Regions from separate parts of the Streptomyces hundungensis genome, predicted to be linked through region 2. Evidence: riboswitches for the same ligand, from Rfam matches in the RefSeq annotation. Region 2 holds a riboswitch; each other region holds the start of a gene.
The links. Region 2 has a riboswitch for cobalamin ahead of DWB77_RS27340 (HoxN/HupN/NixA family nickel/cobalt transporter). Riboswitches for the same ligand answer to the same signal wherever they lie in the genome.
Positions count from the first base shown of each region.

Region 1: linked by a shared signal. The riboswitch ahead of DWB77_RS13285 (ribonucleoside-diphosphate reductase subunit alpha) and the one ahead of DWB77_RS27340 (HoxN/HupN/NixA family nickel/cobalt transporter) in region 2 are both predicted to bind cobalamin.
Region 3: linked by a shared signal. The riboswitch ahead of DWB77_RS29065 (cobalamin biosynthesis protein) and the one ahead of DWB77_RS27340 (HoxN/HupN/NixA family nickel/cobalt transporter) in region 2 are both predicted to bind cobalamin.

Region 1 is NZ_CP032698.1:2,993,079-3,000,689, reverse strand. Features, by position in the region: gene DWB77_RS13300 (tetratricopeptide repeat protein) at 1-40, shown strand, start outside; gene def (peptide deformylase) at 131-763, shown strand; gene DWB77_RS13290 (ribonucleotide-diphosphate reductase subunit beta) at 884-1,900, opposite strand; gene DWB77_RS13285 (ribonucleoside-diphosphate reductase subunit alpha) at 1,900-4,278, opposite strand; cobalamin riboswitch at 4,407-4,569, opposite strand; gene DWB77_RS13280 (Uma2 family endonuclease) at 4,648-5,232, shown strand; gene mctP (monocarboxylate uptake permease MctP) at 5,302-6,921, opposite strand; gene DWB77_RS13270 (DUF3311 domain-containing protein) at 6,918-7,190, opposite strand; gene DWB77_RS13265 (helix-turn-helix domain-containing protein) at 7,332-7,611, opposite strand, start outside.
Region 2 is NZ_CP032698.1:6,163,513-6,171,123, forward strand. Features, by position in the region: gene DWB77_RS27315 (hypothetical protein) at 1-104, opposite strand, end outside; gene DWB77_RS39015 (hypothetical protein) at 569-1,558, shown strand; gene DWB77_RS27325 (arsenate reductase family protein) at 1,716-2,075, opposite strand; gene DWB77_RS27330 (hypothetical protein) at 2,193-2,474, shown strand; gene DWB77_RS27335 (metalloregulator ArsR/SmtB family transcription factor) at 2,665-3,027, opposite strand; cobalamin riboswitch at 3,118-3,315, shown strand; gene DWB77_RS27340 (HoxN/HupN/NixA family nickel/cobalt transporter) at 3,345-4,451, shown strand; gene DWB77_RS27345 (LysR family transcriptional regulator) at 4,472-5,362, opposite strand; gene DWB77_RS27350 (YybH family protein) at 5,483-5,848, shown strand; gene DWB77_RS27355 (caspase family protein) at 6,189-7,334, opposite strand; gene DWB77_RS27360 (effector-associated constant component EACC1) at 7,337-7,611, opposite strand, start outside.
Region 3 is NZ_CP032698.1:6,558,875-6,566,485, reverse strand. Features, by position in the region: gene DWB77_RS29080 (lysozyme) at 1-602, shown strand, start outside; gene DWB77_RS29075 (inorganic phosphate transporter) at 744-2,009, shown strand; gene DWB77_RS29070 (hypothetical protein) at 2,042-2,272, shown strand; cobalamin riboswitch at 2,374-2,512, shown strand; gene DWB77_RS29065 (cobalamin biosynthesis protein) at 2,609-3,565, shown strand; gene DWB77_RS29060 (cobyric acid synthase) at 3,547-5,052, shown strand; gene DWB77_RS29055 (putative cobaltochelatase) at 5,105-7,171, shown strand; gene cobO (cob(I)yrinic acid a,c-diamide adenosyltransferase) at 7,171-7,611, shown strand, end outside.

The DNA of each region.
Region 1 (7,611 bases), 3.2 Mb from region 2:
GGACAGCCGGGAGTGGCGCGATCTGGAAGAGGTCTGCTGAGGTCCGTCGCGCATCCAGGAGATCTCCGGCCGACCGGGCCTTAGGCTGTACGGGATCGGAATCGGGTTTTCAGGAAGGCTTACGGCGGACATGGCGCAGCAGGAGACGGACCAGCAGGTCGAGAACGACGGGTTCGTCGTGGACACGGAGGACTGCGAGGCGCGTGAGCTGGCCCACCGCGAGCGCGGCACGGCCCGCCCCATCACGGTGGTCGGCAACCCGGTGCTCCACAAGGAGTGCAAGGACGTCACCTCGTTCGACGACGACCTCGCCCGGCTGATCGACGACATGTTCGCCAGCCAGAAGGCGGCCGAGGGCGTGGGCCTCGCGGCCAACCAGATCGGCGTGGACCAGAAGGTCTTCGTGTACGACTGCCCGGACGACGAGGGCGTGCGCCACGTCGGGGTCGTCTGCAACCCGGTCCTGGAGGAGCTCCCGGCCGAGCTGCGCGTCCTGGACGAGTCCAACGAGGGCTGCCTCTCCGTGCCGACCGCCTACGCCGAACTCGCACGCCCCGACTACGCGGTGGTCACCGGCCAGGACGCCGAAGGCAACCCGATCAAGGTGCGCGGCACCGGCTACTTCGCGCGCTGCCTCCAGCACGAGACGGACCACCTGTACGGGCGGCTGTACATCGACCGCCTCTCCAAGCGGGACCGCAAGGACGCGCTGAAGCAGATGGAGGAGGGTACGGCTCGCTACGAGACCGTGCCCAACGCCTGACCGGCACAGGTCATACGCAAAAGGGGCCCGGCACCGTGGTGGTGCCGGGCCCCTTCGCGTTCTTCGGCTGCGGCCCGTCGGTGGCTGGTCGCGCAGTTCCCCGCGCCCCTTTCGGGGCGCTCAGAAGTCCTCGTCGAAGCCGACCGAGCCCTCGACGGCCACCTGGTAGGCGGACGGGCGGCGCTCGAAGAAGTTCGTCAGCTCCTGGACGCCCTGGAGCTCCATGAACGAGAACGGGTTCGACGAGCCGTACACCGCCGGGAAGCCGAGCCGGGTCAGGCGCTGGTCGGCGACGCACTCCAGGTATTCGCGCATCGACTCGGTGTTCATGCCGGGCAGGCCGTCACCGCACAGATCGCGGCCGAACTGGAGCTCCGCCTCGACCGCCTCCTTGATCATGTCGGTGACCTGCTCCTGGAGCCGGTCGTCGAAGAGGTCCGGCTCCTCCTTGCGGACGGTGTCCACGACCTCGAAGGCGAAGTTCATGTGCATCGTCTCGTCGCGGAACACCCAGTTGGTGCCGGTGGCCAGGCCGTGCAGCAGGCCCCGGCTGCGGAACCAGTAGACGTAGGCGAAGGCGCCGTAGAAGAAGAGGCCCTCGATGCACGCCGCGAAGCAGATCAGGTTGAGCAGGAAACGGCGGCGGTCGGCCTTGGTCTCCAGGCGCTCGATCTTCTCCACCGAGTCCATCCACCGGAAGCAGAACTGCGCCTTCTCGCGGATCGAGGGGATCTCCTCGACCGCGTCGAACGCGGCGGCGCGGTCCTGGGGGTCGGGGAGGTAGGTGTCGAGCAGCGTCAGATAGAACTGGACGTGCACGGCCTCCTCGAAGAGCTGGCGGCTCAAGTAGAGCCGCGCTTCAGGGGAGTTGATGTGCTTGTAGAGGGTGAGCACCAGGTTGTTGGAGACGATCGAGTCGCCCGTCGCGAAGAACGCGACGAGCCGGCCGATCATGTGCTGCTCGCCCGGCGTCAGCTTCGCGAGGTCGGCGACGTCGGAGTGGAGGTCGACCTCCTCGACGGTCCAGGTGTTCTTGATCGCGTCCCGGTAGCGCTCGTAGAAGTCCGGGTAACGCATGGGACGCAGGGTCAGCTCGAAGCCCGGGTCCAGCAGGTTCTTGTGTTCGGTCGTACTCATTACTGGCAGGCCTCGCAGGACTCGGGGTTTTCCAGGGAGCAGGCGATCGCGTCGGCGTCGGGGGCCGCCTGCTGGACTGGGACGGTGGTGGCCTGGGCGGCGCGGGCGATGCGGGTCGCCGGGCGCGAGCGCAGGTAGTACGTCGTCTTGAGGCCCTGCTTCCAGGCGTACGCGTACATCGACGACAGCTTGCCGATGGTGGGCGTCTCCAGGAACAGGTTCAGCGACTGCGACTGGTCGAGGAACGCGGTGCGGGCGGCGGCCATGTCGATCAGGGCGCGCTGCGGGATCTCCCACGCCGTGCGGTACAGGGCGCGCACCTCGGCCGGGATCCAGTTGAAGCCCTGCACCGAGCCGCTGGCCTCGCGCAGCGCCTCGCGGGACTGCGCGTCCCATACGCCCAGGCGCTTGAGGTCCTCCACCAAGTAGCCGTTCACCTGGAGGAATTCACCGCTCAGGGTCTCGCGCTTGAAGAGGTTGGAGACCTGCGGCTCGATGCACTCGTACACGCCCGCGATGGAGGCGATGGTGGCGGTCGGCGCGATCGCGAGGAGCAGCGAGTTGCGCATCCCGACCTCCGCGATACGTGCCCGCAGGGCCGCCCAGCGCTCCGGCCAGTGCAGCTCGACGTCGTAGTGGTCGGGGTGCAGCACCCCGCGCGCGGTGCGGGTCTTGTCCCAGGCGGGCAGGGGACCCGACCGCTCGGCGAGGTCGGCGGAGGCCTCGTACGCGGTCAGCATGATCCGCTCGGCGAGCTTCGTGGACAGGGCCTTCGCCTCGGGGGAGTCGAAGGGCAGCCGCAGCTTGAAGAAGACGTCCTGGAGGCCCATCGCGCCCAGGCCCACCGGGCGCCACCGGGCGTTGGAGCGGCCGGCCTGCTCGGTCGGGTAGAAGTTGATGTCGACGACCCGGTCGAGGAAGGTCACCGCGGTGCGGACGGTCTCGTCGAGCCGCTCCCAGTCGATGTCGTGGGAGGCGGTGTCGACGAACGCGCCGAGGTTGACCGAGCCGAGGTTGCACACGGCCGTCTCCCCGTCGTCGGTCACCTCCAGGATCTCGGTGCACAGGTTGGAGGAGTGGACCGTGTGGCCGGGCTCCGCCGTCTGGTTGGCGGTGCGGTTGGAGGCGTCCTTGAACGTCATCCAGCCGTTGCCGGTCTGCGCCAGGGTGCGCATCATGCGGCCGTACAGGTCCCGGGCGGGCATGGTCTTGAGGGCGAGCCCCGCGGCCTCGGCCCTGCGGTAGGCGGCGTCGAACTCCTCGCCCCACAGGTCCACGAGCTCGGGCACGTCGGCCGGGGAGAACAGCGACCACGAGGCGTCGGCGTCGACCCGGCGCATGAACTCGTCGGGGATCCAGTGCGCGAGGTTCAGGTTGTGCGTACGCCGCTGGTCCTCGCCGGTGTTGTCGCGCAGCTCCAGGAACTCCTCGATGTCGGAGTGCCAGGTCTCCAGGTACACCGCGGCCGCACCCTTGCGCCGGCCGCCCTGGTTGACCGCGGCCACCGAGGCGTCCAGCGTCTTCAGGAACGGGACGATGCCGTTGGAGTGGCCGTTGGTGCCCCGGATCAGCGAACCGCGGCCGCGGATACGGGAGTACGAGAGGCCGATGCCGCCCGCGTGCTTGGAGAGCCGGGCCACCTGGTGGTAGCGGTCGTAGATCGAGTCGAGCTCGTCCAGCGGAGAGTCGAGCAGATAGCACGACGACATCTGGGGGTGGCGGGTGCCGGAGTTGAAGAGCGTGGGGGAGGACGGCAGATAGTCCAGGCGGCTCATCAGGCCGTACAGGGACGCCACTTCGTCCACGGCGGTGACCGAATCGTCCTCGGCGAGGCCGGACGCCACGCGCAGCATGAAGTGCTGGGGGGTCTCGATGACCTTGCGGGTGATCGGGTGGCGCAGCAGATAGCGGGAGTAGAGGGTGCGCAGGCCGAAGTAGCCGAAGCGGTCGTCGGCGCCGTCGGCGAGGGCCGCGTCCACCAGGGTGTCGAGGCGGGCGGCGTGGGCATCGACGAAGTCGGCCGTGCGGTCGGCGATCAGCCCCTCGCGGTGGCCGACCGCGACGGAGGCGGAGAACGACACCGCGCCCTGCGAGGCGGCCTCCTCGGCGGCGGTGAGCGTCAGGAGCCTGGCGGCGAGGCGGGAATACGCCGGGTCCTCCGAGATGAGCCCCGCTGCCGCCTCGGTGGCCAGTTCGCGCAACTCGGCGGCGTCGGAGCGGGAGTTGCGGCCCCGCAGCGCGGCCGCGGCGACCCGGCCGGGGTCGGTGTCCGCGAGGTCCGCGGTGAGCTCCGTCAGGGTCCGCAGCAGCGCGGTGCCCGGGGCATCCGCGAGCTCGTCGGTGATCGCTGAAGCGGGATCCGCTGGGGCGATGGTCACGGTGGGGGCACTCCCTCGCTCGGCACGGGGCGCTGCGGGGGAGGCGTCGGCGCGCCTCGGGGCAGCCCTCGGCGCGTCGTCCACCGGCCCAACCGCGAGGCCCGGACGTCTGGCACCCGGCTCGGTCGAACCGGGTACGCCGTCGGCAGGTGCTCGGACTCGACCCGTACGTATCCATACAGGTCATACCGTTGCGGGACAGTTCCGGATTCACACCGGATTCCCCTGCGGCGACAGCGAGCATGAGCATACATGTGGGGGGCGCCGCGGACCGCACCCCCCACATGTTGTGTCACCGGTCGTTTCGCCCCCGGCTGTCCTAGAGCTCCGCTATCGTCGGTGGCAGAGCGCTGAAGGAGGCGAGCCGCGATGACCGCGACTACAGACCGGCCCCACATGCTGACGGAGGATTTCGAGGCCGTCGCGCGCATAGCGGCGCGTGAGAGGGAGGGGACGCGGCTCGAATTCATCTACGGGGTCATCAGGAGCAAGGCCATGCCGGACGGCGATCACGGGCGCATCACCCAGTGGCTCACGCGCATCTGCCTACAGCATCGGCCGGAACTCTGGTTGCACCCCGGGCAGGGGATCAAGGCTCAGCAGAATCGGGCGGGGCGGGCGATCCCGGACGCAGCGCTCGCGCCATCCGACGCCTTCGTCGGCCAGGGCGACTGGGTGGACCCGGAACCGATCCTCATGGTGGTCGAGGTGACCTCGTGGGACTCCGACACCCACCGGCGGGACCACGTCGAGAAGCCACGCGCCTACGCGGAGACCGGCATCCCGGTGTACCTGTTGATCGACCGGGCCAAGTGCGAGGTCTCGGTCTACAGCGAGCCCGAAGGCCACCGGTACGCGTTGGTACGCACCCTTCCCTTCGGCCGGGACGTCGAACTCCCCGACCCCGTCGGCATCACGCTCCAGACCGAGCAGCTCAAGGACTGGGTGCGCTGATCGGTGCACACGAAAGGGCCGCCGCATCCTCCTGGGATGCGGCGGCCCTCTCCGTGCCGACAGCCGAACTCAGTGCGCCGCCCCCGCCGTCGCCGGCGGCAGCTCGGTGGTGACGCCCGGGTCGCCCGCGTCGGCCGTGTAGTCCTCCGGCGAGGTCTCGTCGATGCCGTCGGGGGCCTTGACGGCGCGCAGGACGACGGTGAGGACCACCGTCACCAGGATGTTCAGGACGAACGCCGTCAGGCCGATGTAGCCGATCTCGCCGATGCCGGGGATCTCCTTGGAGGAGCCGCCGAAGTGCTTCTGGGTGGGCGAGGCCACCCCGTACGCGGCGAGCGTGCCGTAGACCATGCCGACCGCCCAGCCCGCGAGCAGCGCCCAGCGGTGGAACCAGCGGGTGAACAGGCCGCCGACCAGGGCCGGGAAGGTCTGAAGGATCCAGATGCCGCCCAGGAGCTGGAAGTTGATGGCGACCGTCTTGTCCATGGTCAGGACGAAGACCAGCGCGCCGACCTTCACCACCAGCGAGACCAGCTTGGAGACCTTGGCCTCCTGGGAGGGGGTCGCGTCCCGCTTGATGAAGTCCTTGTAGATGTTGCGGGTGAAGAGGTTCGCCGCCGCGATGGACATGATGGCCGCCGGGACGAGCGCGCCGATGCCGATGGCCGCGAAGGCGACGCCCGCGAACCAGTCCGGGAACATGTCCTCGAAGAGCTGCGGAATGGCCAGCTGGCCGTTCTTGACCTTGACGCCCGCCGCGATCGCCATGAAGCCGAGCAGCGCCAGCAGGCCCAGCATCAGCGAGTACAGCGGCAGGATCGTGGTGTTGCGGCGGATCACGTTGCGGCTGCGCGAGGAGAGCGTCGCGGTGATCGAGTGCGGGTACATGAAGAGCGCCAGCGCCGAGCCGAGCGCGAGCGTGGCGTACGTCCACTGGCTCTTCTCGCCGGGCACGAGCGCCCCGGTCGGCTTGCCCCCGGGCGGCCCCGCGAACTTGTGCTGCGCGGCGCTGAAGATGGCGTCGAAGCCGCCCAGCTTGATCGGGATGTAGATGATCGCCACCGCGATGACGAGATAGATCAGACCGTCCTTCACGAACGCGATCAGCGCGGGCGCGCGCAGGCCCGAGGAGTAGGTGTACGCCGCGAGCACGGCGAACGCGATGAGCAGCGGCAGGTCCTTCACGAACCAGTTGCTGGACTCGCCGCCCACGCCCATGACGTCCAACACGGCCTGGATGCCGACCAGTTGGAGCGCGATGTAGGGCATCGTGGCGAGGATGCCGGTGATCGCGACGGCGAGGGAGAGGCCCTTCGAGCCGAACCGGCCACGGACGAAGTCCGAGGTGGTGACGTAGCCGTGCTTGTGCGAGACCGACCACAGCCGCGGCAGGAAGGTGAAGATCAGCGGGTACACGAGGATCGTGTAGGGCACGGCGAAGAAGCCGGCCGCGCCCGCCGCGTAGATCGCCGCGGGCACCGCGACGAAGGTGTACGCGGTGTAGAGGTCGCCGCCGAGCAGGAACCAGGTGACCCAGGTGCCGAACGACCGTCCGCCCAGGCCCCATTCGTCGAGGCTCGCCTCGTTCTCGGCCTTGCGCCAGCGGGCGGCCATGAAGCCGATGACCGTGACGGCCAGGAAGAAGAAGATGAAGACGCCGAGTGCGACGCCGTTCACGCCGTCCTTCACTTGGACGCACCCCCCTTGGCGGTGTCAGAGGTGGTGCGCGAGCGCTGGTCGTGCTGCCACAGCTTGTACGCGAGCATCGTCAGCGCGGTCGAGATCAGCACCCACAGCATCTGGTACCAGTAGAAGAACGGGATGCCGCCGAGCGCCGGGTCCGCCTTGGCGTACGAGCTCACCCACAGCATCGCCACGAAGGGCGCGATCAGGCAGAGCGCGATGACCACGCGCAAGGGCGTGATCACCGGTCTCTTCACTTCCGTCGATTCCGGCATTGGGTGGCTCCGTCCCCTCACGATCACCTGTGCGTTGGATCACTTGGTAATGCGCAGGAAATCTAGGGGAGAGATTCGGTCAAGGGAACCCCCGTCCGGATTCCGGACGGGCCGGAACCGGACGGCCTCCGTGCCGGAGGGTCAGAGCCAGCCCTCCTTGGCCGCGCGGACGCCCGCCTCGAACCGACTGCGGGCCCCCAGGCGGGACATGAGCTCCGAGCTCATCCGGCGCACCGTGCGCAGGGACACCCCCAGCCTTCGCGCGGCGATGTCGTCCGTGCAGCCGATGCCGAGGAGCAGCACCAACTCCCTTTCCTGGGGCGAGAGGGCGTGCTCGTTGCGGCGCGGGGCCTCCCCGAACGGGGTGCCCGACTCCCACAGATGGTCGAAGAGGACCACCAGCGCGTTGACGAGTCCCCGG
Region 2 (7,611 bases):
AGCCCGGCGGCAACAGCCAGCGCCATAACGGAAGTTACCAGCGAGGTCAGGACCGGAGACTTTCGTGATCCGGGCATACGGAACCAAGGTTTGGAGTGCTTCAAGAGATCCTTCTTCGTCGTCGTTCACACGGGTGGGACAGACGACCGGGAACCGACCAAGGCTTCTGGATCGACGCCTTGACCGCGCATCACAGACGCGCCACGCAAACGGGATCGTGAAACAAGACGCGGCACGAGAACCGTGACGCAGCACTGCCCCAATGGTGGGCCCCCGGCCACCGAGTACACGGACACGGTTGGGTGAAGAACCTGTGTGCGCGAGGTGCCCACCTGACATAAGAATGCTGTAAGTGGCAAGGGTCTTCCTGGGGGCTGTCTGGGACAAGCCAAGGCGGAGCGGCACCAGAGGGGATGACTGCTGCCGACGCCACTTCGAAAAGCCCGTGGTGTGCGGCGTTGAGAAAACGGAGGGGTGCGCGAATCGCCGACACTCCAAATTGGCTCGATCGTGAACGTCCGGCGTCGTGGAACGCGCGCAAACCCGTCGGCGATGACCACGGCTCCGAGTGATCACCGTCGCCGTGGTCCACCCCGAGACCCCCGCACGCCCGCGGCTTCTTCCACGGCCGCCAGACGGCTACACCGACGGCGGCTGGTACCCCTGCGAGACCAGCACAAGCCTCGGTGTCTGCCAGACCGGCTACACGATGCTCACCCACGCCGCCTCCGACCTGCCCCTGCCCGACGACGTCGGCATGGCCCCCGCGCACTACGCCCTCTACATCGAGGCCCGCAAACGCGACAACAGCCTCGACGGCTATACCCTGCTGCGCCTCGACCCGTACACCCAGACCCGGCACGCCCAGCAGGACTACGACCGTCTCACCGCCACGCTGGACGGGCCGGAGAGCACCCTCGTGCCCGGGTTCCGCGTCAGCGTGCGGTTTGGTTCGACGTCAGCGACCACCGGCTGTGCGCTGACCCGTACGACGCCGACGCCGTGCGCTCCTGGACGCTGCCCTCGCGGGGGTGAGCGCGTGACCGCCCCGGCCTTGTACGAGATCGAGACCAGCAAGGACGGCACCCCGCACCCCGTCGAACAGCTCTGGATGCCCGGCGACGACGCGTCCGACAGCGGCTTCGTCGCCCATCGCGGCCTGTACGTCACCGGGATCGACGACCGGACCCAGGACCACCTCTACCCGGTCGCGTTCATCGTCCTCGGCACCAGCGGTGGGCCGACATCATCGAGGCCGCCGTCGCGTACATGGTCAGGGTCCACGGCTGGCGGAACCTGCATCCGTACCCCGGCGACGACCCGGCGGTCCGCATCCCCCGCATCCCGCGCGCCGTCCACACCCACGGCGTCTTCTTACGGCACCCCCACCCCGATCACGGCTGAGGATGCGAGTGGGACGACACCTGACGGATGGTCTGGGCTCCCAGCACCGAGCCTGGTGCCGTACCGGTCACCGCCCTGCGCCACCCAGCCGCCCCGTCGGCGGCCGGCGACCTTCTCAATCCCGACGAAGGAGCACCGCAACCTGGGCGGCTGACCCCGCGACCAGTACAGCGAAGGCCCGTGGCCCTGCATCGCAGGGCCGCGCGCGGGCCTCTTTGTGTTCACGGCCCCGAGGCGCCCGCTCCAAGCCGACGACGGTCTCAGCTATCCAGTCACTGACCGGACCTCGGCGGAGGGCGTCAGGAGCTAGCCTAGCGGGACAGGGCGTCGCGTACGGCGTCGTCGGTGCGGCCCACCACGGCCGTGCCGTCGTCCGCCGTGATGATGGGGCGCTGGATCAGCTTGGGGTGCTCGGCGAGCGCCGCGACCCAGCGCTCACGGGCGTCCGCGTCGCGCGGCCAGTCCTTGAGGCCGAGCTCCTTGGCGGCGGCCTCCTGGGTGCGGGTGATGTCCCACGGTTCGAGGCCGAGCCGGTCGAGCACGGCCCGGATCTCCTCGGGCGAAGGCACGTCCTCCAGGTAACGGCGCACCGTGTAGTCGGCGCCCTCCGCGTCCAGCAGGTCCACCGCGCTGCGGCACTTCGAGCAGGCCGGATTGATCCAGATCTCCATGCGGCAAGGGTACCTGCGAGACATCCCCAAAGCCCTGCCGGCCAGGGCCGATTGTCAGTGCCCCGCAGTAAAATTGAGGCAGTTAGTGAGGGTTCCCGACCGCCCAGGAGGACGCCCATGACCGCTGCCGTACTCACCTCGCACGCCCCGAAACAGCTGTCCCTCCAGCCCCTGCACAAGGTGCCGCTGCCCGCGGGGCGCCCGCGTGTGTGGTACGAGTCCCACAACCGGCGTCTGAAGGCGATGCGCCTGGCCATCGCCCTGCTCGACACGGGCGTCTACCGCCCCGAGCAGGCGCCCGACCGCGCGATACGCACCATGGCGGCGCTGATCGGGGTGCACCCCCCGTCGGAGGCCACCTGCCGCATGGTGCGCGCGCTGATCTACGACGGCCGCTGATCCGCGACCGGCGCTGACCGCCCGGATCGTGCCTCGGGAAACCGAGGAGACGATTCGGGCGGGGTGGCCGGGTTCGGCGGTGCGGCGGGCTGGCCGGGTGTGGCCGGGTGTGGCCGGGTGTGGTGGGGTGGCCATGGTTGGCCAGGGACGGGCCGGGTTCGGCGCGCCCGGAGGCGCTCCAACTTCCGCCTCAGACCGGCGCGTTCGCCGCGTACTCGTCGAGGAGCCGCGCGGTCGCCTCGTCGACCACGCGATAGCGCACCACCCGCCCCTCCTTCTCGCCGGCGACCGCTCCGGCCGCCCGGAGCAGTCGAAGGGCCTGGGAGACGGCCGGGTCGCGCATGCCCGTCGCCACCGCGAGATCGGAGACGGCCAGCGGGCCCGCCCGGTGCAGAGCGAGGAGCAGGGCGAGCCGGTTGGCGTCGGCGAGCAGCGAGAACCGGTCGGCCCAGGCGCGCACCCGGTCCGGGTCACCGATGGCCGCGACGGCGTCGCAGACCCGGTGGCCGTCGATGATGCGGTGGCCGGCGCGTTCGGCGGGGACGAGATGCATGCCCGCATCCTCGCAGGGCCGTGGCGCCCGGACAGGTGTGATCTTCGATACCTGCACAGCTGTGCAGCTGTGCGGGCAACTGACCAGCGTCTAGGGTGACCTGGCCGTGGTGTTCGGGAAGACCGGTGCGAAACCGGAGCGGCCCTCGCCACTGTGATCGGGTTCTCCGGGTTCCGGAGAGCCGCCGTCCCCTCGCGACGCCACTGGCCAGGATCCACCTGCCCGGGAAGGCCGGGACCAAGGCACCCACCCGTCAGCCAGGAGACCGGCCGCGGCATCTCACGAAGTGATCCACGAGGTGCTGGAGCGTGACCCGAATGACCCTGCCCGTCCGCACGTCCCCCGATACGGGCGCCCCCGTGGTGCCCTCCTTCCGCTGGCGGCGCGAGGACACCGTGCGCACCGCCGTCCTCCTCGCGGTGATAGCCGCCCTCCATGTCGTCGCCTTCGGCGTCCTGTTCCTGCTCGTGGCCCCCGAGCACTACGCCGTCGGCACCAAGACGTACGGCGTCGGCCTCGGCATCACCGCGTACACGCTCGGCATGCGGCACGCCTTCGACGCCGACCACATCGCGGCCATCGACAACACCACCCGCAAGCTGATGGCGGACGGCAAGCGGCCGGTCTCCGTCGGCTTCTGGTTCGCGCTCGGCCACTCCAGCGTCGTGGTCGTCCTGGCCGCCCTGGTGGCGGGCGGCGCGCAGCTCGCCGGCGTCCTCCTGAACGAGGACTCCAGCACCCACCAGGTGCTCGGCGTCGTCGGAACCACCGTCTCCGGTTCCTTCCTGTACCTGATCGCCGCCCTCAACCTGGTGGCGCTCTTCGGCATCCTGAAGGTGTTCCGCGCGATGCGGTCGGGCGCGTACGACGAGCGGGAACTCGAAGCCCACCTGGACTCGCGGGGATTCATGAACCGCATCCTGCGCCGCTTCACCCAGTCCATATCCCGGCCCGGCCAGATGTTCCCGCTGGGCTTCCTCTTCGGCCTGGGCTTCGACACCGCGACCGAGGTCACCCTGATGGTGATGGCCGGAACGGGCGCCGCCGCCGGGCTGCCCTGGTACGCGATCCTGTGCCTGCCCCTGCTGTTCGCCGCCGGGATGAGCCTGTTCGACACCCTCGACGGCACGTTCATGAACTTCGCCTACCAGTGGGCGTTCTCCAACCCGGTGCGCAAGGTCTACTACAACCTCACCATCACGGGCCTCTCGATCGCGGTGGCCTTCTTCATCGGCACCATCGAGCTCGTCGGCGTCCTGCACAAGAAGCTGGACCTCACCGACCCGGTCAGCGGCTGGGTGGCGTCCCTGAACCTGGACAACGTCGGCTTCGTCATCGTCGGCCTGTTCGTGGTGGTGTGGGGGGCGGCCCTGGCGTACTGGCGGTTCGGCAAGGTCGAGCAGAAGTGGGCGGGCGCCGCCTGAGGCGTGGCACCGCCCCGCAGTCAGGCCGTGCCCGAGATGCCGAACGCCCGCCGGCCGTGCGCGAGGAACGCACGCACCGCGGGACTGGGGGAGTGCTTCCAGACGAGGGAGAGGAAGGCGGGCGTCTCGGCGTCGTCGATGAGCCGGGCGGTGAGCCGGTCACGGTAGTGCGCGGCCATCGACTCGCTGAGAACGGCGACGCCGAGCCCGCGGGCGGCGAGGTCGGCGATGGCGTCCGCGGCGCCGGCTTGCAGCGCGATCGTCGGGTGCAGGGACTGCGCGGCGCAGACCCGGTCGAAGACGGCCCGCAGCCCCGTCCCCGGTGGCATGCACACGATCGGGTACGCGCAGAGATCGCGCAGGGTGACCCGGTCCTGCCTGGCGAGGGGGTGCTCGGCCGGGACCGCCGCGACGAGCCGCTCCTCGATGATCGTCAGGGCGTCAAGGCCCTCGTGGGCGGCGGTCGGCGTCCCGATGAGCGCGAGGTCCAGGGTGCTGGCGCGCACCCCGTCGACGAGCCGGTCGGAATGGTCCTCCACAAGTGAGATCTCGACGCCGGGATGGGCCCGGTGGAACGCGGCGAGGGCGTCGAACAGCGGCGTGACGGTGCAGCCGATGACCATGCCGATGCTCAGCCGGCCCCGGATCAGCTCGGTCACCTCGCCCACGGCCTGACGGACCGCCCCGGCGGCGGCGAGCGCGGCCCGGGCGTGGTCGAGGGCGGCCTTTCCGGCGGTGGTGAGCGCGGCGGTGCGGGCCGACCGGTCGAACAGCTCGGCCCCCAACTCCCGCTCCAGCTGCCGGATTTGGGCGCTGACGCCCGACTGGCTGATGTGCACCCGCTCGGCGGCCCGGGTGAAGTTCCGCTCCTCGGCGACCGCGACGAAGTATTCGAGCTGCCTCAAGTCCATGACTGTGGATTCTAGCTCCCATCAGATCCATCTGTTGGACTTCTGATGTGCCCCCGACGAGACTTGGTCGTACGGAAGCACCAGGCGGACGGCCGCCACCACCGAGCCCAGGAGGACCCCATGTCGCAGTACGAGAAGGCCATGCGACCCGAGGACATCACGCGCTTGTTCGTCGAGCGGTCCAACGCCGGCGACGCGGCCGGGGTCGCCGCGCTCTACGAGGAGGACGCGGTGCTGGCCTACCCGCCGGGCAGCCGCACGGTGGGCCGCGAGGCGATCCGCGAACTCTGGGAGAAGGTGCTCGCCCACCGCCCCCACTTCGAACAGGAGCAGCCCCTGCCGACCCTGCTCAACGGCGACCTCGCCCTCACGGCAACCCCCCCGAAGGACGGCACCGGCGCCCGCGCCCAGGTAGCCCGCCGCCAGCCCGACGGCAGCTGGCTCCGCGTACTGGACCAGCCGGAGTTCGTTTCGCGGGGGGAGTGAAGGTCCCCGCCCGCGTCGCGGCTTCGCTCCACGGCGCGGCTGGGCGTCGATCAGATCCGGCCGCTGTTCCCCGTTCACCGATCGTTGTCTCCAGTGTCCTGCCACACTTCACAGTGACGGACAAGGTGCTAAATCGGGGGGTATGGGGACCATGGCACAGACGCGGAAGGGTTACTACCGGGCAGCGCATTACGTGAAGCCGACGACGGTATCCAGCAGGGCCAAAAAGCCCGGGTTTTGGGCGGCGGCTTTGGGCGTGCTCCTGCTGATCGCTGCCTGGAACACCTTCTTCGGAGAGAGTGGCGACGGCACGAAGCCGCAGCCACAGCGGACGGTCCAGTCAGTCACAGGGACGCCGTCCCACTAGCTTGCGGACAGTTCGCCCCCAGAAGGGCCGGACGCGAGGTCTGGGGTTCTGTGCCTCTCCGGCTGCGGACACGGCTGTAGGCAGGGGAGCCGACCGGAGCTGTTCCCAGCAGGCCTGCCAGTCATCCAAATGCTCGTCAGGCAGCCCGCACGCTGAGAGATAGATCCCGATCGTCCGCCATGTCAGGGGCAGATCCTTGCGGTTGAGGAGCTTGCTGACGGTCCCGGCGGAGATCTGCCCGCCGGAACGGTGGCTGATGGCTGTGTGCGTAAGGGCGCCAATGACGCGGACCCGCGCCAACGCGCTGACGAATCCCTCCACGGTGTGGACGGTCGCCGGGTCCGGCCACGTGCGTTGGCTGATACGCCCAGCACTCGGGAGGTCGGTTACAGGGGCCCTGCTGAACGCGGGATTCCAGGCCAACGCGAGCCGCCCATTGCTGTTGCGCTCCCTCCCTTGCGGAACCGGACGGCCCTTGGCCGGGAGTGCCCTACGCAGCGCGCGGAAGACGCTATCGAGATCCAGGTGTTCGGGGCCGCCCACGATCCCGGAACTCAGGAGGGTGAGCAGCTCTCCGGTGAAGGCGGTGTGGCGCTCTCCGGGTGGGGCGAGTGCCTGACGGTTCTCCGAGGCCGCTGTGATCAAGTATGTTCCTTCGACATCGGCCTGCGCAGCCAACTCCGAGGGCCCCATGGTTCCCAAAGCCAACCCGCCGTAACAGCAGTCGAGAATGACGACGGTCCGCTCCGCCTGCCCCTCCAGTAGTGCGCTGCGGACCCAGCTGTACGGAATCCCCGTTTCGACCCGGTGCTGCTGTGACTGCGGCAGTCCCAGGTAGAGGTCGCCCTCTGGCGTGACCAGCCCATGCCCCGCGTAGTACACGAGCAGAGTGTCCCTGGCCGTGGCGCAGGCCTCGCGCAGCGGGTTCATCGCCGTCGCCGCGCTGAAAGGGTTGGACAGCACGGCACAGGCGTCGTTGCCAAGACCCCACGATGTCGGCCCCGTAAGCACCTCCGCCAGGGAGCTGAGGTTGTTGGAGACGGCGGGGAGGTCTTCGAGGATGTCGTACGTGCTCGTGCCGATCAACACCGCCTTCGAAACCCCGGGATCCGGAAACACGCTCAACCGGCCGAACCTTCCTCATCGTTGCGCCTAGCGACGCGGAGGAGCTGTGTGATGCGTTCGATCTCCTCGTCACTGCAATCGGTCAGGGCGTCAACGAGATCCTCGTGCCGGACCGTCACGCGAGAGGCGCGTGGACGTGTCTGCTTCCAGGCAGCAAGCGTCAGGGCGAAGTTGGCGGCACTCCAGCCGTTCTCCGTGACCAACTGCACGATGTCGGCGACTGCCCCCATTTCGCCTGGGCGCGGAGCCTGCTCACACATCTCCACGCTGG
Region 3 (7,611 bases), 400 kb from region 2:
CCGCGAAGAGCCGGGGAGCCTCCTTCGTCTATGTGAAGGCGACCGAGTCCACGTCGTACCGCAACCCCTACTTCGGACAGCAGTACGGCGGCGCCCGGCGGGCCGGACTGGTCCGGGGCGCCTACCACTTCGCGGTGCCCGACCAGTCCTCCGGCCGCGCCCAGGCCGACTACTTCGTACGCAACGGGGGCGGCTGGTCGGGCGACGGCTGGACGCTGCCGCCCGCCGTCGACCTGGAGCACAACCCGTACGGCAAGGACGCCAAGGGCGGCAGCGGCGCGCCGTGTTACGGACTGAGCCCGGCCGCGATGACCGACTGGATCGCCGGGTTCAGCGACGAGGTGCGGCTGCGCACCGGCCGCCGGCCGGTGATCTACACGACGACCCTCTGGTGGAACGAGTGCACCGGCCGCAGCCGGGCGTTCGGCGCGGACCACGCGCTGTGGCTGGCCCGGTACGCAGCCGCGCCGGGCGCGCTGCCGACGGGCTGGTCCTACTGGACGTTCTGGCAGCACGCCGGCGGCAGCGGGAGGCTGCCGGGTGACCAGAATCTCTTCTATGGGAGTTTTGCGCAGTTGAGGCGGTTCGCAACCGGGCGCTGAACGGCCCCGGCGCCCGGCAGGGAACAACAAAGGGGACAACAAGGGGCTACGGACACCGATGCGCCCGCCCCAGTTCACCTTCCGTTCATTCAGGTTACTTACGTTCGTCCCGCCACTGACGTCGAACGATTGCCTGGGTAAATGGAACACATCACGCTGCTGCTCGCGATTGTGATCGTGACAGCTCTAGTGTTCGATTTCACGAACGGTTTCCACGACACCGCCAACGCGATGGCCACGACCATCTCGACCGGCGCCCTGAAGCCCAAGACGGCGGTCGCCATGTCCGCCGCACTCAACCTGCTCGGCGCGTTCCTGTCGGTGGAGGTCGCCAAGACGATCTCCGGCGGGATCATCGACGAGAAGGGCATCCGCACCGAGGTCATCTTCGCGGCCCTGGTCGGTGCCATCCTCTGGAACCTGTTGACCTGGCTGCTCGGACTGCCCTCCAGCTCCTCGCACGCCCTGTTCGGCGGCCTCATCGGCGCCGCCGTGATGTCGGCGGGCTGGTCCTCGGTCAACGGCTCCACCGTCGTCACCAAGGTGCTGCTGCCCGCCGTCGCCGCACCGGTCGTCGCGGGCATCGCCGCGATGCTGGCCACCAAGCTCACGTACCGGATCAACCGGAACACCGACGAGAAGGCCACCGCCAAGGGCTACCGGGCCGGGCAGATCGCCTCGGCCGGCCTCGTCTCGCTGGCGCACGGCACCAACGACGCCCAGAAGACGATGGGCATCATCACCCTCGCCCTGGTCACCGGCGGGGTGCTGCACCCCGGTGCCAACCCCCCGCTGTGGGTCATCGTCTCGGCCGGCCTGGCCATCGCGATGGGCACCTACCTCGGCGGCTGGCGCATCATCCGCACCATGGGCAAGGGCCTGACCGAGCTCCGCCCGCCGCAGGGCTTCGCCGCTCAGACCGCCGCCGCCACCGTCATCCTGGCCTCCTCGCACATCGGCTTCTCGCTCTCCACCACCCAGGTCTGCTCGGGTTCGGTCATGGGCGCCGGAGTCGGCCGCAAGGGCGGGGTGGTCCGCTGGTCCACCGCGTCCCGGATGGCCGTCGCCTGGATCCTGACGCTGCCGGCCGCCGCACTCGTCGGCGCGGGCGCGGAGTTCCTCACCCAGCAGGGCCCCTGGGGCATCGCCGCCGTCGCCGTCCTTCTGATCGCCGGCTCGGGCACCATCTGGAAGCTGTCGCGCCGCCAGCCGGTCGACCACCACAACGTCACCGCGGACGAGATCGGCGAGGTCCCGCAGGCCGAGCCCGCCGGGGTCATCACCACCGCGATCGCCGCGGTCACCCCGCCGCCGACGCTGGCCGCCGCGACCGCCGGCCTCACAGCCACCATCCCGGCCCCTGCCCCGGTGGCCCCCGCCGACCCGCCCACCCCGGCGACGGTCTGACCCCGGTCCTCCGGCACAGCTAAGGAATCCTCATGCACATCGACTGGGCAGCCCTCGGCTCCGTGTTCGGCGTCAGCCTCGCGGTGACCGTCGGCCTGGTGGGCCTGTTCACCCTCGGCATCGTGGGCCTCACCAAGCGGGAGGCCGCGGCCTCCGGCACCGGCAACCCCGGAAGCACGGCCGTGGCCCGCACGGGTGCGTACGCCTGCTTCGCGCTCTGCGCGGCGGCCGTCGCGTACGGGATCTTCCTGATCGTCGCCTGACCCACGGGCACCATCCGAACCGCCCTCCGGCCCGCGCCGGAGGGCGGTCGCATGCCCGGCCGCACGCTCTCTCGCGCCGCAGGTCAACGGCAAGTTGACGGGTGTTCTCGGCGCGTGGTGGACTGCACCGGCCAGCTACGGCGGCAGAAGAGGAAGCCGGTGCGAATCCGGCGCGGTCCCGCCACTGTCACCGGGGAGAGATCCCCGTGAGCCAGGAACTCTCACCGCCGGTCACGTCGAACCAGGGCGCGGACACCCTGAGTGAGGACATACCGCCATGTGTGCCTGCCTGCCCAGCCCTGCCGGTCCTTCCCGCCCCGCCCTGGCGCGCTGAGGATGCGGGCCGATCGCACCTTCGCCTACGGCGCCGCCGCCGGACTCGTCGCCGACCTCCTGCTCGGCGATCCGCGCCGCGGCCATCCGGTCGCCGCGTTCGGCCGGGCGGCCGGTGCCGTCGAACGTCTCCTGTGGCGCGACCACCGCGGCCGGGGCGCCCTGCACACCCTGGTGTGCGCGGGTGGCGCCGCCGGCGCCGCGGCCCTGGTCTCCCGTGCCGTACGCGGCCGCCCCGCAGCCTCCTTCGCACTGACCGCGGCCGCCACCTGGACGGTGGTCGGCGGCACCTCGCTCGTCCGTGAGGCGCGGGCCATCGGCGGCGCGCTTGCCGCGGGCGACGTGGAGGTGGCCCGCGAGCGGCTCCCGCATCTGTGCGGGCGCGACCCGCGGTCCCTGGACGCCGATGGCATCGCGCGCGCGGTCGTCGAGTCGGTCGCCGAGAACACCTCCGACGCCGTCGTCGGCGCCCTGGTGTGGGGTGCGCTAGCGGGCGTGCCCGGGCTCGTGGGCTTCCGCGCGGTCAACACCCTGGACGCGATGGTCGGGCACAAGTCGCCCCGGTACCGCCGCTACGGCTGGGCCTCGGCGCGGCTCGACGACGTGGCGGGCTGGCCCGGCGCACGCGTCACCGCGGGTCTCGCGGCGCTCGCGGGCCCCGACACCCGGGGCGCGTTCCGCGCCTGGCGCGCCGACGCCGACCGGCACCCCAGCCCCAACGCGGGCCCCGTGGAAGCCGCGTTCGCGGGCGCGCTCGGCGTACGGCTCGGCGGCACGCTCTCGTACGCGGGACGCGTCGAGCACCGGCCGGTCCTGAACGCGTCGGGGCGGCCCGTCGAGGTCGCCGACATCGAACGTGCGGTACGGCTCTCGCGCACGGTGGGCCTGCTGACGCTGGCCTGCGCCGTGGTTGCGGGGGCCGCTGTGAGAAAGGGACGTACATGGGTGGCGGGCTGCTGATCGCGGGCACGACCTCCGACGCGGGCAAGAGCGTCGTCACGGCCGGGATCTGCCGCTGGCTGGTGCGCCGGGGCGTCAAGGTCGCGCCCTTCAAGGGGCAGAACATGTCGCTCAACTCGTTCGTGACGCGCGAGGGCGCGGAGATCGGCCGGGCCCAGGCGATGCAGGCACAGGCGGCGCGCGTGGAGCCGACCGCGCTGATGAACCCGGTGCTGCTCAAGCCGGGCAGCGACCGTTCCAGTCAGGTCGTCCTGATGGGGAAGCCGGTCGGCGAGCTGAGCGCCCGCGGCTACCACGGGGGACGCCAGCAGGCGCTGCTCGGCACCGTCCTGGAGTGCCTTGCGGAGCTGCGGGGCACCTATGACGCGGTGATCTGCGAGGGGGCGGGCAGCCCGGCCGAGATCAATCTGCGGCGTACCGACATCGTCAACATGGGCATCGCGCGGGCCGCGCGGCTGCCCGTGGTCGTGGTCGGCGACATCGACCGGGGCGGGGTGTTCGCCTCGTTCTTCGGGACGACGGCGCTGCTGAGCCCCGAGGACCAGGCGCTGGTCGCGGGGTACGTCGTCAACAAGTTCCGGGGCGACGTGACGCTTCTGGAGCCCGGCATCGAGATGCTGCGCGGCCTCACCGGACGGCACACCTACGGGATCCTGCCGTACGCCCATGGCCTCGGCATCGACGAGGAGGACGGCCTCAGGGTCTCGATGCGCGGGGCCGTGCGGGAGTCGGTGGTGGCGCCGCCGGTCGGCGAGGACGTGCTGCGGGTCGCGGTCTGCGCGGTGCCGCTGATGTCCAACTTCACCGATGTGGACGCGCTCGCGGCCGAGCCCGGCGTGGTCGTGCGGTTCGTGGACCGGCCCGAGGAACTCCTCGACGCCGACCTGGTGGTGGTGCCCGGAACCCGCGGCACGGTCCGCGCCCTGGAGTGGCTGCGCGAACGGGGCCTCGCGGCCGAAATTGCCCGCCGGGCGGCCGCGGGCCGCCCGGTCCTCGGCATCTGCGGCGGCTTCCAGCTCCTCGGCGAGCACATCGAGGACGACGTCGAGTCGAAGGCGGGCTCGGTCGCCGGCCTTCGGCTGCTGCCCGTACGCGTGCGGTTCGCGGCCGACAAGACCCTGGCGCGGCCCGTCGGCGAGGCCCTGGGCGAACGCGTCGAGGGGTACGAGATCCATCACGGGGTGGCCCAAGTCCTGGGCGGCGAGGCCTTCTTGGACGGATGCCGGGTCGGCTCCGTCTGGGGCACCCACTGGCACGGCTCCCTGGAGAGCGACGGGTTCAGACGGCGCTTCCTCGAACGGGTCGCGCGCGACGCGGGCCGCCGGTTCGTGCCCGCGCCCGACACCTCGTTCGGGGTGTTGCGCGAGGAACAGCTCGACCGGCTCGGCGACCTGATCGAGGAACACGCCGACACCGACGCCCTGTTGCGCCTGATCGAGCAGGGCCCGCCCGCCGGGTTGCCCTTCATCCCGCCGGGGGCGCCGTGACCGCCCCCGCCCGTACGCCGCGTACCGCACCAATCCGAGGAGAGATCGGCCCATGAGCACCCGGTATCCGTTCACCGCCGTCGTCGGCATGGACGACCTGCGGCTCGCGCTGCTCCTGAACGCCGTCAGCCCGGCTGTGGGAGGGGTCCTGGTCCGGGGCGAGAAGGGCACCGCCAAGAGCACCGCGGTCCGCGCGCTCGCGGACCTGCTGCCCGAGGTGGCGGTCGTGCCGGGCTGCCGCTTCAGCTGCGACCCGGCCGCGCCCGACCCGCAGTGCCCGGACGGGCCGCACGAGAGCGGCCCCGGCACGGCCCGTGCCGCCCGCATGGTGGAGCTTCCGGTGGGCGCCTCCGAGGACCGTCTGGTGGGCGCCCTCGACATCGAACGGGCGCTGGGCGAGGGCGTGAAGGCCTTCGAGCCGGGCCTGCTCGCGGACGCCCACCGCGGCATCCTCTACGTCGACGAAGTCAACCTGCTCCACGACCACCTCATCGACCTCCTCCTCGACGCCGCCGCCATGGGGTCGTCCTATGTGGAGCGTGAGGGCGTCTCGGTGCGGCACGCCGCGCGGTTCCTGCTGGTCGGCACGATGAACCCCGAAGAGGGCGAGCTGCGGCCGCAGTTGCTCGACCGGTTCGGCCTGACCGTCGAGGTCGCGGCCTCACGCGAGCCCGCCCAGCGCGTCGAAGTGGTGCGGCGCCGGCTCGCCCACGACGACGACCCGGCCGCGTTCGCCGGGCGCTGGGCGGACGAGGAGAGCGCGCTGCGCCAACGGATCGTCGCGGCACGGGAGTTGCTCCCCTCCGTGACGCTCGGAGACGCGGTGCTGCTCCAGATCGCGGCCACCTGCGCCGCGTTCGAGGTCGACGGCATGCGCGCCGACATCGTGATGGCGCGCACCGCCACCGCGCTCGCCGCGTGGGCGGGCCGTACGGAGGTGACCAGCGACGACGTCCGCCAGGCCGCGCTGCTGGCGCTGCCGCACCGGCGCAGGCGCAACCCGTTCGACGCGCCGGGCCTCGACCAGGACAAGCTCGACGAGACCCTGGAGCAGTTCCAGGGCGAGGACGAGGGCGACGACGATCCGGACCCGGGCCCCGAGGGCCCCGGCGGCGGGGGCGGGGGCGGAGGCGGGGTGCCGCCGCAGGGCGACTCCCCCGAGAGCCCGGCCGACTCCCCCGACGCGTCCGAGCCGTCGGAGCCGTCGGAGCCGGCCGGGTCCCCGGACTCCCCCGACGCGGTGGAGCCGCCCGCCTCACCCGTCCCCAGTGGCCCCGGCGAGCGCGCCGCGGTGAAGTCCGCCGAGCCGTTCCGCACGAAGATGCTGAGCGTGCCCGGCCTCGGCGAGGGCGCGGCCGGCCGGCGCTCGCGGGCCCGCACCGAGCACGGCAGGACCACCGGCTCGCGCCGCCCCCAAGGGGCCCTCACCAAGCTGCACTTGACGGCGACGGTGCAGGCGGCCGCCCCCCATCAGCGGGCGCGCGGACGGGTGGGCCGCGGTCTCGTGGTGCGCCGTGACGATCTGCGCCAGGCGACCCGCGAGGGCCGCGAGGGCAACCTCGTCCTCTTCGTGGTGGACGCGTCCGGGTCGATGGCGGCCCGCCGGCGCATGAGCGCGGTCAAGGGAGCGGTGCTCTCGCTGCTTCTCGACGCCTACCAGCGCCGCGACAAGGTCGGTCTGATCACCTTCCGCGGCAAGGAGGCCGAGCTCGCGCTGCCGCCCACCTCGTCGGTGGACGCGGCCGCCGCCCGGCTCGAAACGCTGCCGACCGGCGGGCGCACCCCCCTCGCGGCGGGGCTCCTCAGGGCCCACGACGTGCTGCGGGTGGAGCGGCTGCGCGATCCTTCGCGCCGTCCGCTCCTCGTGGTCGTCACCGACGGCCGGGCCACGGGCGGCCCCGAGCCGGTGGCGCTCGCGGGGCGGGCCGCCCGGCTGCACGCCGCCGAGGGCATCGCGTCGGTGGTCGTGGACTGCGAGTCGGGCATGGTGCGGCTGGGGCTCGCGGGGGAGCTCGCGCGTGAACTCGGCGGCAGCGCCGTCACGTTGGACGAGTTGCGGGCGGACTCCATCGCCGGCCTCGTCAAGGATGTCCAGGGAACTTCGAGGAGGGCCGCTTAATGCCGCAGGGACAGGTCAGTGTCGTACCCGAGGACGGTCTGACGACACGTCAGCGACGCAACAGGCACCTGGTCATGGTGCACACCGGCGTCGGCAAGGGGAAGTCGACGGCCGCGTTCGGGATGGCTCTGCGCGCCTGGAACCAGGGCTGGCCGGTCGGGGTGTTCCAGTTCGTGAAGTCGGCGAAGTGGAAGGTCGGCGAGGAGAACGCGCTGAAGGTGCTCGGGGCGTCCGGCGAGGGCGGCCCCGTCGACTGGCACAAGATGGGCGAGGGCTGGTCGTGGATCCAGCGCGAGACCGCCGAGGGCGAGCCGACCCACGAGGAGAAGGCCCGCGAGGGCTGGGAGCAGGTCAAGCGCGACCTGGCCGCCGAGACGTACAAGTTCTACGTCCTCGACGAGTTCGCCTATCTGCTGCACTGGGGCTGGGTCGACGTCGAC